DNA from 4 places in the Serratia sp. FDAARGOS_506 genome. Region 1 is predicted to be linked to each of the others. Evidence: predicted binding sites of a transcription regulator. Region 1 holds the regulator's gene; each other region holds the start of a gene.

Region 1 (3,129 bases):
CAACGCAGCACAGGTGTGGAACCACACTTTCTACTGGCACTGCCTGTCGCCACAGGGCGGCGGTGAACCGCAGGGCGAACTGGCGGCGGCGATCGTCAAATCCTTCGGCTCATTCGCTGCGTTCAAAGAGCAGTTCACCGATGCCGCAGTGAAAAACTTCGGCGCCGGCTGGACCTGGCTGGTGAAAAAACCGGACGGCACGCTGGCGATCGTCAACACCTCCAATGCGGCCACCCCGCTGACCGGTGAAGACAAACCTCTGCTGACCGTTGACGTATGGGAACACGCGTATTACATCGATTACCGCAATGCGCGTCCAAAATACCTGGAAAACTTCTGGGCGTTGGTCAACTGGGCTTTCGCGGCGGAAAACCTGGCGTAAGCGCAGGCCTTGCCTAAGTGACGAGGCGCAGCGTGGCTGCGCCTTTTTTAAAACTGGCGGGAAATCAGTTCAACGCAGCGACAAAGCTGAAAGCGATGATCATCGCCAACGCACAAACGGTGGTGAACAGCGACATCTTCAGATCGGTATCCATGACAACTCCTTTAAAATGGGCTTTCCTAAGGATAAAAGGCGCACAATTAGTACGTCAAATCATTTTCCCACAGTTCGCCGATAAAATCTTGTTATCATTTCCCGGTTTATAATCTCGATTACCTCTTCCACTTTTGTTCAATATGCGACAAAATTCGCAGTTCACAACTGCGTACCGGCATCCATGCCCCTCCTGATTAAGCGCTGAAGACTTCAACACACTAAAAACTCAGTTTTCGCTTCTCTGGAGAAGGATCTACGCAGGCAAACGATTAACATCACACTTACATGCTGTAAACATGTGAGTTCAGGAGTCATTCCTTACATGGCAACGATTAAAGATGTGGCCAAACGCGCGGGCGTTTCCACCACCACCGTTTCGCACGTCATCAATAAGACTCGTTTCGTCGCCGAAGAGACCAAAGCGGCCGTGTGGGCCGCCATCAAAGAGCTGCATTACTCGCCGAGCGCCGTGGCGCGCAGCCTGAAAGTCAATCACACCAAGTCGATCGGCCTGTTGGCCACCTCGAGCGAAGCGCCCTACTTCGCCGAAGTGATCGAAGCGGTGGAAAACAGCTGCTACAGCAAAGGCTACACCCTGATCCTGTGCAACTCGCACAACAATCTGGACAAGCAGCGCGCCTACCTGGCGATGCTGGCGCAAAAGCGCGTCGACGGCCTGCTGGTTATGTGCTCCGAATACCCGGATCAGCTGCTGGGCATGTTGGAAGACTACCGCAACATCCCGATGGTGGTGATGGACTGGGGCGCCGCGCGTGGCGACTTCACCGACACCATCATCGATAACGCCTTCGAAGGCGGCTATCTGGCCGGCCGTTACCTGATCGAGCGTGGCCACCGCGATATCGGCGCCATTCCGGGCCAGCTGTCGCGCAACACCGGCGGCGGCCGTCATCAGGGCTTTATGAAGGCGCTGCAGGAAGCACATATCGAGATTCGCGAAGAGTGGATCGTTCAGGGCGACTTCGAACCGGAGTCCGGCTATAAGGCGATGCACCAAATCCTGTCGCAAAAACAACGACCGACCGCGGTATTCTGCGGCGGCGACATCATGGCGATGGGCGCCATCTGCGCCGCCGACGAGCTGGGGCTGCGAGTGCCGCAGGATATTTCCGTGATCGGTTACGACAACGTGCGCAACGCCCGCTACTTTACCCCGGCACTGACCACCATTCATCAGCCTAAAGAGCGCCTGGGCGAAATGGCCTTCACCATGCTGCTGGATCGCATCATCAGCAAACGCGAAGAGTCACAGGTGATCGAAGTGCATCCTAAGCTGGTCGAACGCCGCTCTGTCGCCGACGGCCCGTTCATCGACTACCGCCGCTAATCCCCCGCGCCGGAAGCCTGCGCGGCTTCCGGTTCCGCCTCGCTCAACCACTCCTGATTCAGCGTCTCGCCATCGCCCAGATACGCCAGCAGCCAGCTCATCGCCGGTGACGGTTTATCCTGTTGCCAGGTCAGACAGCAAGGGCTGGCGGGAAACGGTTGCTGCAGCTGCAACGCCTTCAGCTCACCGCGCTGCACCCGCGGCAGTGCCCGATGCGCCGGCATCATGCCGACGCACAACCCGGCGCACAAACAGTCGAGTGCCGAAGTCCAATCTGGCACCACCAGTCGCCGCTGGTTATCCAGCGTCCAGGTGACGCGCTTGGGCAGGTTGCGCGAGGTGTCCTCCAGGCAAAGCGAAGGATACGGCCGCAGTTGATCGTCATTCAGCGGCCCCGCCAACTGCGCCAGCGGGTGCTGCGGGCTGACCACGCACAACCAGTTCATATAACCCATGTCGCGAAAGGCGAAGCCGCCACCGACCGGCACCGCGCGCGTGGCGCCGATCGCCATGTCCGCCCTGCCGTCCACCAGCGCATCCCACACGCCGTTGAACACCTCGGGTTGCAGCATCAGTTCAACGTCGGGGAAATGACGGTAGAAATCCAACACCAGCTGGCGGCTGCGTTGCGGTTTGACGATGATGTCCACCGCGATATTCAGCTGGCCGCGCCAACCGTTGGCCACCTGCTGACAATGACGGCGGGTGTCGAGCATTTTTTTGATAACAGCTCGCGCATCCTTGATAAACAGTGCACCGGCCGGTGTCAATTCCACATCGCGGTGACGCCGCTCAAACAGCGGCACCGCCAGCCATTGCTCCAGCTGCCGTACGGTATAGCTGACCGCCGACGGGACCCGGTGCAATTCCTGCGCCGCCGCGCTGAAACTGCCGGTGCGCGCCACCGCGTCGACGACTTCAAGAGAATATTCAGACCACATCGTTTTGCCTTCAATTTTTTTAACAGCACTTTGCAAATATTACCGTTTCACAAGCAGAGATCCAGCCGGATACACTGACCGGCGCTAAAAACCTGCGACACTAAAATATTAACGAGAAATACCATGCGAAATTCCTTTGGCTTTATGTTCTACCTCGCCGGCCTGAGCATGCTGGGTTATCTGGCGACCGATATGTACCTGCCCGCCTTCGGCGCCATGCGGGAGGAACTGCAAATTTCCGCCGGCGCGGTGAGCGCCAGCCTGAGTATCTTCCTGGCCGGCTTCGCCTTTGCGCAGCTGCT
Region 2 (3,129 bases), 1.8 Mb from region 1:
CAGCGCCAAGCCATTCGTCAACTCATTCGCCAACGTCGGCGCGAGCTTACGCCCGAGCAGCAACGCTTTGCCGCAGACAAGATAGCCGAACGCCTCACCGCACATGCACGCATTCAGGCGTCGCACAGCATCGCGGTATTCCTGTCGTTTGACGGTGAACTGGACACCGGGCCGCTGATCGAGCAACTGTGGACGCTCGGCAAACGGGTTTACCTGCCGGTGCTGCACCCGTTCAGCCCGGGCCACCTGCTGTTCCTGCGCTATGCGCCGGAAACGCCGCTGGTGCGCAATCGCTTCAATATTCTCGAACCGCGCCTCGATGTGCGCCAGGTGTTACCGCTGGGCGAGCTGGACGTCGTACTGACGCCGCTGGTGGCATTCGATCATACCGGGCAGCGTCTGGGCATGGGCGGCGGCTTTTACGATCGCACCCTGCAAAACTGGCAGAGCTACGGCCCCTATCCCATCGGTCTGGCCCATGATTGCCAGCAGGTGGAGCATCTGCCGACCGAGCACTGGGATATCCCGCTGCCGGAAATCCTCACCCCACTCTGCAGCTGGGCGTGGCACGAACCCAAATAGCAAAAGGCCGGATCGCTCCGGCCTTTTTCGTTGCGACATGCCGCCTAATCAGAACAGCAGACGGGCGCGAATAGTGCCGTCGATGGCCTTCATGCGCTGCAGCGCGGCGTCGGCGCGCGCGGTTTCCGCTTCAATGTCGATCACCACGTAGCCGATTTCCGGCCCGGTTTGCAGATACTGTGCGGCGATGTTAACCCCCTCTTCGGCAAATATCTGGTTAATCTGCGTCAGCACGCCCGGACGGTTTTCGTGGATGTGCAGCAGACGGCTGGCGTTCGGGCCATGCGCCGGCAGCGACACTTCCGGGAAGTTGACTGCAGACAGGGTCGACCCGTTGTCGGAGTATTTCGCCAGCTTGCCGGCCACTTCGTCGCCGATGTTCTCCTGCGCTTCCTGAGTGGAACCGCCGATATGCGGCGTCAGCAGCACATTGTCGAACTCGCACAGCGGCGAGTTGAACGGATCGCTGTTGGTCGCCGGCTCTTCCGGGAAGACGTCGATCGCCGCGCCCGCCAGGTGATTGCTGGCCAATGCGTCGCACAGCGCGGGGATGTCCACCACGGTGCCGCGCGAGGCGTTGATCAGAATGGCGCCCGGTTTCATCAGCGCCAACTCTTCAGCCCCCATCATGTTCTTGGTCGCCAGCGTTTCCGGCACGTGCAGCGTCACCACGTCGCTCATATTGAGCAGATCGGACAGATGGCGCACCTGCTGCGCGTTGCCCAGCGGCAGCTTGTTCTCGATGTCGTAGAAGAACACCTTCATGCCCAGCCCTTCGGCCAGAATGCCCAGTTGGGTGCCGATATGGCCGTAGCCGATGATGCCCAGTTTTTTGCCGCGCGCCTCATAGGAGCCCACGGCCAGTTTGTGCCACACGCCGCGGTGCGCCTTGGCGTTGGCGGCCGGAATGCCGCGCAGCATCAATAGCAGCTCGCCCAGCACCATTTCGGCTACGGATCGGGTATTGGAGAAGGGGGCGTTGAAGACCGGAATGCCGCGTTTGGTCGCCGCGTTCAGATCTACCTGGTTGGTGCCGATGCAGAAGCAGCCCACCGCCACGAGTTTTTCTGCGGCGGCGAATACTTCTTCGGTCAGATGCGTACGCGATCGGATGCCGACGAAGTGCGCATCGCGGATGGATGCCTTCAGCGATTCGGTGTCTAACGCACCCTTGTGGTATTCGATGTTGGTATAACCGGCGGCACGTAGATTATCGACCGTGCTCTGATGAACCCCTTCCACCAACAGGAATTTAATCCTGTCTTTCTCCAATGATACTTTTGCCATTTACCCGACCCTATGTTCAGACTTCAGAAGCGGCTGTGACGACACAGCTCCCATCCAACATAACAAAAATAACGCGGGCGGCAATACAAACGATTGCCTGCCCGGCAGGACAAGGCGCAGCGTTGATGGCGGTTTACGGCAGAAAATGCCATAGGGAAAGTTTTCGGCAGAAGCTTTGGGGAGTCAGGTTTCACAATGTGACATAAGTCACCAAATTTGCCGTTTTTCAGAAAAGATATTTTAACCGAAGAATTATGCGGCCCGGCACTACCGGGCCACAAACGGCGGAGGCTTATTTGACCACTTTCACGCCTTCCGGGGTGCCGACCAGCGCCACGTCCGCGCCGCGGTTGGCGAACAGCCCCACGGTCACCACGCCGGCGATGCCGTTAATCTTGTTCTCCAGCGCGATGGCGTCGGTGATGCTCAGGTTATGCACATCGAGGATCACGTTGCCGTTGTCGGTCACCACGTTCTGGCGATACTCCGGCAGACCGCCGAGTTTCACCAGCTCGCGCGCCACGTAAGAGCGGGCCATCGGGATCACTTCCACCGGCAGCGGGAACTTGCCCAGCACGTCCACCTGCTTGCTGGCGTCGACGATGCAGATGAATTTCTTGGCGATGGCGGCGATGATCTTCTCGCGCGTCAGCGCAGCACCGCCGCCCTTGATCATCTGCATATGGCCGTTGATTTCGTCCGCGCCGTCTACGTAGATATCGAGCGAGTCCACTTCGTTGCTGTCGAACACGTGGATGCCGAGGCTTTTCAGCTTGGCGGTGGAGGCGTCGGAGCTGGATACCGCGCCTTCGATCTGGTGCTTGATGGAGCCCAGCGCGTCAATAAAGTGGGCAGCGGTAGAGCCGGTGCCGACCCCGACGATGGTGCCTGGCGTCACGTATTCCAGCGCCGCCCAGCCCACCGCTTTTTTCAGTTCATCCTGCGTCATAATATGTCCCTTGCCTCTGTACGAAAACGTGTGCGTATTATAGGGTAAAACGCTGTTTTTCACGCTGGCAGGATCACACTTATTTACCGCAACCCGCATTTTCACCCGCTTAGCGGCGAGACGGGGCGTGATTTTTCCACCTGCGCCGTGCGCAAAATGTGGCATAGTGCCGGTATCATTCTAATTTAAGGGATATCTTTCCGATGAAACGCCCAGACTATCGTACGCTGCAAGCGCTGGACGCGGTGATCCGTGAGCGCGGCTTCGAGCGCGCCGCGCAAAAACTCTGTATCACGCAATCGGCGGTATCC
Region 3 (3,129 bases), 2.2 Mb from region 1:
TTCCAACGCATAAAAAAGGGCGCCGCAGGCGCCCTTTTCCTTATGACTCGCGATATCACCCCACCGCCGGGAACACCGGCAGCAGCAGATACAGCTTGATGACGATGGCATTGGCGATATCGATAAAGAACGCCCCCACCATGGGCACCACCAAAAACGCCACGTGCGAGGGGCCGAAACGATCGGTGATCGCCTGCATGTTAGCGATCGCCGTCGGCGTGGCGCCCATACCGAAGCCGCAGTGGCCGGCGGCCAGCACCGCCGCGTCGTAGTTTTTACCCATCACCCGGTAGGTAACGAAGATCGCGTACAGTGCCATGACCAGCGTCTGCACCGCCAGGATCGCCAGCATCGGCAGCGCCAGCGAGGCCAGCTCCCACAAGCGCAGGCTCATCAGTGCCATCGCCAGGAATAGCGACAGGCTGACGTTACCCAGCACCGATACCGCCCGCTCGAACACGGTATAGAAACCGGTGAAGGCCAGCGTGTTGCTGAGGATCACCCCGACGAACAGCACGCAAACGAAGTTCGGCAGTTCAAACACCGTGCCGCTCAGCAGGCCGGCAATCAACTGCCCCAGGCTCAGACAGATGGCGATCATGGCGATGGTTTCGATCATCACCAGCGAGGTGATCAGGCGGCCGCTTTCCGGCTTCTCAAAACCGCTCGGCTGCACGCTGTCTTCCGGCGTGCCTTCCGGCGTGGAGGAGTGTTTAACCAGATAGCGTGCCACCGGGCCGCCGATCAGGCCGCCCAGCACCAGGCCGAAGGTGGCGCAGGCCATGGCGACTTCCGTGGCGTTCTCGAAACCGTAGCGCTCGATGAACAGCTTGCTCCAGGCGGCCCCGGTGCCGTGGCCACCCGACAGGGTGATCGACCCGGCGATCAAGCCCATCAACGGATCCAGCCCCAGCATTTTCGCCATCCCGATGCCGATGGCGTTCTGCACGATAAGCAACCCCAGCACCACGAACAGGAACACCACCAGCACCTTGCCGCCGGCGCGCAAACGCGCCAGATTGGCGTTCAGGCCAATGGTAGCGAAGAAGGCCAGCATCAGCGGGTCCTTCAGCGACATGTCAAAACTGATTTCCCAGTTGACGAGCTTTTTCAGGGCTAACAGCAGGAGGGCCACCAGCAAACCGCCGGCGACGGGAGCAGGGATGGTATATTTTCGCAGCAGGGGAATGGTTCTGACGCACTTGCCCCCGAGGAGCAAAACCAGCGTCGCCGCGACCAACGTGCCATAAGTATCAAGATGAAACATCCAGGTACTCCATGTAAGGGAAAAGATCCAAATAAAAATAATAAGTTATAGAAAACCACTTAGTTTTTAAACTTGATGAGTGCAGGATTAGAAGTAAAAAACGCTGAGATGACAAGAAAAAATGAATGAAAATGCGACATAAACGAGAAAGTCGGCAACATAATATTTGCGCGCAACCGTTTGCTTTTGCGGGGCGGAGCATTAAAATGCCTGCTTTGCCGTATCTGGAAACGCCACACCATGAGCATGTCATCCTCCGAGCTTGATGCCGCACGCCAAGCCGCCTCTGAACCCCGCGCCAGTGAACTGATTTACCGCCTGGAAGATCGCCCGCCGCTGCCGCAAACGCTGTTTGCCGCAGGCCAGCATCTGCTGGCGATGTTCGTCGCGGTGATCACTCCGGCCCTGCTGATCTGCCAGGCTCTGGGCCTGCCGGCACAGGATACCCAGCACATCATCAGCATGTCGCTGTTCGCCTCCGGTCTGGCTTCCATTCTGCAAATCAAAACCTGGGGGCCGGTGGGCTCCGGCCTGCTGTCCATTCAGGGCACCAGCTTCAACTTCGTTTCGCCGCTGATCATGGGCGGTCTGGCGCTGAAAAACGGCGGTGCCGACGTGCCGACCATGATGGCCGCGCTGTTCGGCACCCTGATGGTCGCCTCCTGCACCGAAATTTTGCTGTCGCGCGTGCTGCATCTGGCGCGCCGCATCATCACCCCGCTGGTTTCCGGCATCGTGGTGATGATCATCGGTCTGTCGCTGATTCAGGTCGGCCTGACCTCGATCGGCGGCGGCTACGCCGCGATGAACGATCACAGCTTCGGCTCGCCGAAAAACCTGCTGCTGGCCGGCGCGGTGCTGGTCGTGATCATTCTGCTGAATCGCCAGCGCAACCCTTACCTGCGCGTGGCTTCGCTGGTGATCGCCATGGCGGTCGGCTATCTGTTGGCCTGGGCGATGGACATGCTGCCCGCCGACGCACCGGCGGCCCCAACGGCGGCGATCACCATCCCAACGCCACTCTATTACGGCCTGGGCTTCGACTGGAACCTGCTGCTGCCGCTGATGCTGATCTTTATGGTCACCTCGCTGGAAACCATCGGTGACATCACCGCCACCTCCGACGTCTCCGAACAGCCGGTCAGCGGGCCACTGTATATGAAGCGGCTGAAAGGCGGCGTGCTGGCCAACGGCCTGAACTCGATGCTGTCGGCGGTGTTCAACACCTTCCCCAACTCCTGCTTCGGCCAGAACAACGGCGTGATCCAACTGACCGGCGTCGCCAGCCGCTACGTCGGCTTCGTGGTGGCGCTGATGCTGATCGCGCTGGGGCTGTTCCCTGCGGTGGCCGGCTTCGTACAGCACATTCCCGAGCCGGTTCTGGGCGGCGCGACCATCGTGATGTTCGGCACCATCGCCGCCTCTGGCGTGCGCATCGTGTCGCGCGAGCGTCTGAACCGCCGCGCCATCATGATCATGGCACTGTCGCTGGCCGTCGGCATGGGCGTCTCCCAGCAGCCGCTGATCCTGCAGTTCGCGCCGGACTGGCTGAAAACCCTGCTCTCTTCCGGCATCGCCGCCGGCGGTATTACCGCCATCGTGCTGAACCTGGTGTTCCCGCAGGAACACGAGAAAAAGTAACCCGTCCATTGATGTTCAAACGGCCGCTTGCGGCCGTTTTTTATTGTCTATCAGACCATTGCCCTTGAGATGCCCGGCCAATTGCGGCATAAACAGGGTATCTTTTTTGACCGATGCGGATGTAGACGATGAAATTTATCGGAAAGCTGTTGCTGACGTTGCTGCTGCTGATCGTGCTGGCGGTGGTGGTGCTGTACCTGGTCGGGCAAACCCGCTGGGCG
Region 4 (3,129 bases), 1.5 Mb from region 1:
CCGGCATCACCGTCGGATAGCCTTTCCCCAACGCCTCCTGCTCGGCGGCCGCCTGCGCCGCCTTTCTCTCTTTTTCCTGCAGATAGCCCACCAGGCTGACCTGGTAGCGGCGGATGTTTTCTACATAGTTGTAGGCTTCACGCCCGCGCGCATAGCCGTAGGTCAGCTGCGGATAGTAGCGCTTCTGGCTGAGCATCGGCAGGCGCTGTTTGACGTCGACCCAGCTGTCCGGGTTGCCTTTTTGCGTCTTGGTCAGCTTGCGCGCGTCCAGCATGTGGCCCCAGCCCATGTTGTAGGCCGCCAGCGAGAACCAGATGCGCTCGTCTTCCGGCACGCTGTCCGGCACCTTGGCCATCAGCCGTTGCAGGTAAAGGGCGCCGCCCTGAATGCTCTCTTCCGGATCGAGGCGGTCGTTGACCCCCAGGCCGTCGGCGGTGGCGCGGGTCAGCATCATCAGGCCGCGCACGCCGGTGGGCGAAGTAGCCTGCGGATTCCAGTGCGATTCCTGATAGGCGATGGCCGCCAGCAGCTTCCAGTCGATCTCGTTGGCGTGCTTCTCAAACAGCGGGCGGAAGTTGGGCAGCACCGAGTCGATGGCTGACAGGAAGGTTTTTGTGTCCACATAGTCGAAGCTGCCGACGTGGCCGAGGTACTTCTCTTCCAGCCGCGCCAGGGTGCCGTCATCCACCATCTGGCTGTAGAAATCCAGCATCGCCGCGTACAGGCTGTCGTCGCCGTCGCGTTTGAGGTACCAGGTGACCGGCTCTTCGTCGGTGACGTCGAACGCCACCGCCAGCTGCGGATGGATGCGCTGCAGCAGCGCGATGGTTACCGAATCGCCGAGGGTGTAGTCCAGTTTGCCGTCGGCCACCCGCTCCAGCAGCTCTTTGGAGGTGAGATCGCTGGAGGACTCCCAGGCGAGATCCGGGTATTTATCCTGCTTGAGCTGCTTTAGCGTGCTGACGTGCGCAGAACCGGAGGCGACCGCCAGTTTGCCTTTAATGTCGGCGAAGTTTTTCGGCCGCGGGGTGCCCAGCCGGTACACCAGCTGTTGCGAAACGGAGTAGTAGGCGGGGCCGGTGCGTGCGCGGCTGAGGCGCTCCTGGTTGTAGATCAGGCCCGCCGCCAGCAGGTCGGCATCGTCGTCATCAAGGTCGTCGAACAGGTCATTGATATTCTGATGGGGGATCACCACCAGCTTCACCCCGAGGTAGTTGGCGAAGCGTTTCGCCAGTTCGTAGTCGAGCCCACCTGGCCCTTGCTTGGTGTTGAAATAGGTCAGCGGTGAATTCAGCGTGCTGATACGCAACTCGCCGCGGGAAATGATCTCCTGGAGTTGCCCGCCCTGGCCGCTGCGCCAGGTGATATTGGGCCACAGCGCGAGAGCCAGAAGCAGGGTGACAACGCCGATGAGGATGTAGTTTATTTTAAGACGTTTCAAATAGTTATCCAGTGGTGGCACAGGTACACCGGCGACGACAACCGCGACTTTTCTCATGGTTAAATCACCAGTGCGGGGGGCATTTTGCGCAACAAAACGCCAGTGTGCAACTTTATTGACACGTTATGACAATTCGACGGTGCGGCACGCTTTTATCAATAATCCCTACGCAAACGGTTTCGTCGGCGCCGAGGATTCTCTATAATGACGCGCGTTTTCCCCTGTTGCGCCCAATGAAGCGTCTTATCCGCCGCTTCGAAGACGAGAGAACTTTGATTATGGAAATTCTGCGTGGTTCGCCCGCTTTATCGGCTTTTCGCATTACCAAACTGCTGTCCCGCTGCCAGGATGCCCACCTGCCTGTCAGTGATATCTACGCCGAGTATGTCCACTTTGCCGATGTTAGCGCACCGCTAAGTGCCGAAGAACACGCCAAACTTCAGCGGCTGCTCAAGTACGGTCCTTCTCTCGCCGAACATGCCCCTGAAGGCCGGTTGCTGCTGGTCACGCCGCGTCCGGGCACCATTTCTCCCTGGTCTTCCAAAGCGACAGACATCGCCCATAACTGCGGTCTGCAACAGGTGGTGCGCCTGGAGCGCGGCCTGGCGTTCTACGTCAAGGCACCTGAGCTGACGGAAACCCAGTGGCGCCAGCTCGCCGCGCTGCTGCACGATCGCATGATGGAAACCGTCTTCAGCGAGTTGCAACAGGCCGAACAGCTGTTCGCGCATCATCAGCCGGCGCCGTATCAGTCGGTCGACGTGCTGGGCGCAGGGCGCACCGCGCTGGAGCAGGCCAACGTCCGGCTCGGCCTGGCGCTGGCGCAGGATGAGATCGACTACCTGCTGAATGCCTTTACCGGTTTGGGGCGCAACCCGACGGATATCGAACTTTATATGTTCGCGCAGGCCAACTCCGAGCACTGCCGCCATAAGATTTTCAACGCCGATTGGATCATCGACGGCGAACAGCAGCCTAAATCGCTGTTCAAGATGATCAAGAACACCTATGAGCAGACGCCGGACTACGTGCTCTCGGCGTATAAAGACAACGCCGCCGTGATGGAAGGCTCGCAGGTCGGCCGCTTCTTCGCCGCGCCGGAGAACGGCAAGTACGATTACCATCAGGAAGAAGCGCACATCCTGATGAAGGTGGAAACCCACAACCACCCGACGGCGATCTCGCCGTGGCCGGGCGCCGCGACCGGCTCCGGCGGCGAGATCCGCGATGAGGGGGCAACCGGCCGCGGCGCCAAGCCGAAAGCCGGCCTGGTGGGCTTCTCGGTATCCAACCTGCGTATTCCCGGCTTTGAACAGCCGTGGGAGCAGGATTTTGGCAAGCCGGAACGCATCGTCACCGCGCTGGATATCATGACCGAAGGCCCGCTGGGCGGCGCGGCGTTCAACAACGAATTCGGTCGTCCGGCGCTGCTGGGCTACTTCCGTACCTATGAAGAGCGCGTCAACAGCCACAACGGCGTCGAGCTGCGCGGCTACCACAAACCGATCATGCTGGCGGGCGGCATTGGCAACATCCGCGCCGATCACGTGCAGAAAGGGGAAATCACCGTCGGCGCCAAGCTGGTGGTACTGGGCGGCCCGGCGATGAATATCGGCCTGGGCGGCGGCGCTGCCTCGTCGATGGCGTCCGGCCAGTCCGATGCCGATCTGGACTTCGCCTCGGTGCAG

Evidence for each region. The regulator PurR, encoded in region 1, represses purine synthesis genes. The targets are predictions, from matches to a motif close to CANGCAAACGTTTGCNTG.
Region 2: serA (phosphoglycerate dehydrogenase) is a predicted target of PurR. The motif match lies at 1,952-1,969, and genes of this name have one in related genera.
Region 3: EGY12_RS07130 (NCS2 family protein) is a predicted target of PurR. The motif match lies at 1,437-1,454, and genes of this name have one in related genera.
Region 4: purL (phosphoribosylformylglycinamidine synthase) is a predicted target of PurR. The motif match lies at 1,608-1,625, and genes of this name have one in related genera.

What each region holds. Positions count from the first base shown of each region.
Region 1 is NZ_CP033831.1:3,627,753-3,630,881, reverse strand. Features, by position in the region: gene sodB (superoxide dismutase [Fe]) at 1-382, shown strand, start outside; gene EGY12_RS17675 (YnhF family membrane protein) at 447-536, opposite strand; gene purR (HTH-type transcriptional repressor PurR) at 861-1,886, shown strand; gene punR (DNA-binding transcriptional activator PunR) at 1,883-2,827, opposite strand; gene punC (purine nucleoside transporter PunC) at 2,951-3,129, shown strand, end outside.
Region 2 is NZ_CP033831.1:638,939-642,067, forward strand. Features, by position in the region: gene EGY12_RS03310 (5-formyltetrahydrofolate cyclo-ligase) at 1-582, shown strand, start outside; gene serA (phosphoglycerate dehydrogenase) at 631-1,869, opposite strand; gene rpiA (ribose-5-phosphate isomerase RpiA) at 2,162-2,818, opposite strand; gene EGY12_RS03325 (LysR family transcriptional regulator ArgP) at 3,022-3,129, shown strand, end outside.
Region 3 is NZ_CP033831.1:1,441,918-1,445,046, forward strand. Features, by position in the region: gene recG (ATP-dependent DNA helicase RecG) at 1-13, shown strand, start outside; gene gltS (sodium/glutamate symporter) at 56-1,267, opposite strand; gene EGY12_RS07130 (NCS2 family protein) at 1,508-2,908, shown strand; gene EGY12_RS07135 (AsmA family protein) at 3,037-3,129, shown strand, end outside.
Region 4 is NZ_CP033831.1:343,219-346,347, reverse strand. Features, by position in the region: gene mltF (membrane-bound lytic murein transglycosylase MltF) at 1-1,441, opposite strand, end outside; gene purL (phosphoribosylformylglycinamidine synthase) at 1,717-3,129, shown strand, end outside.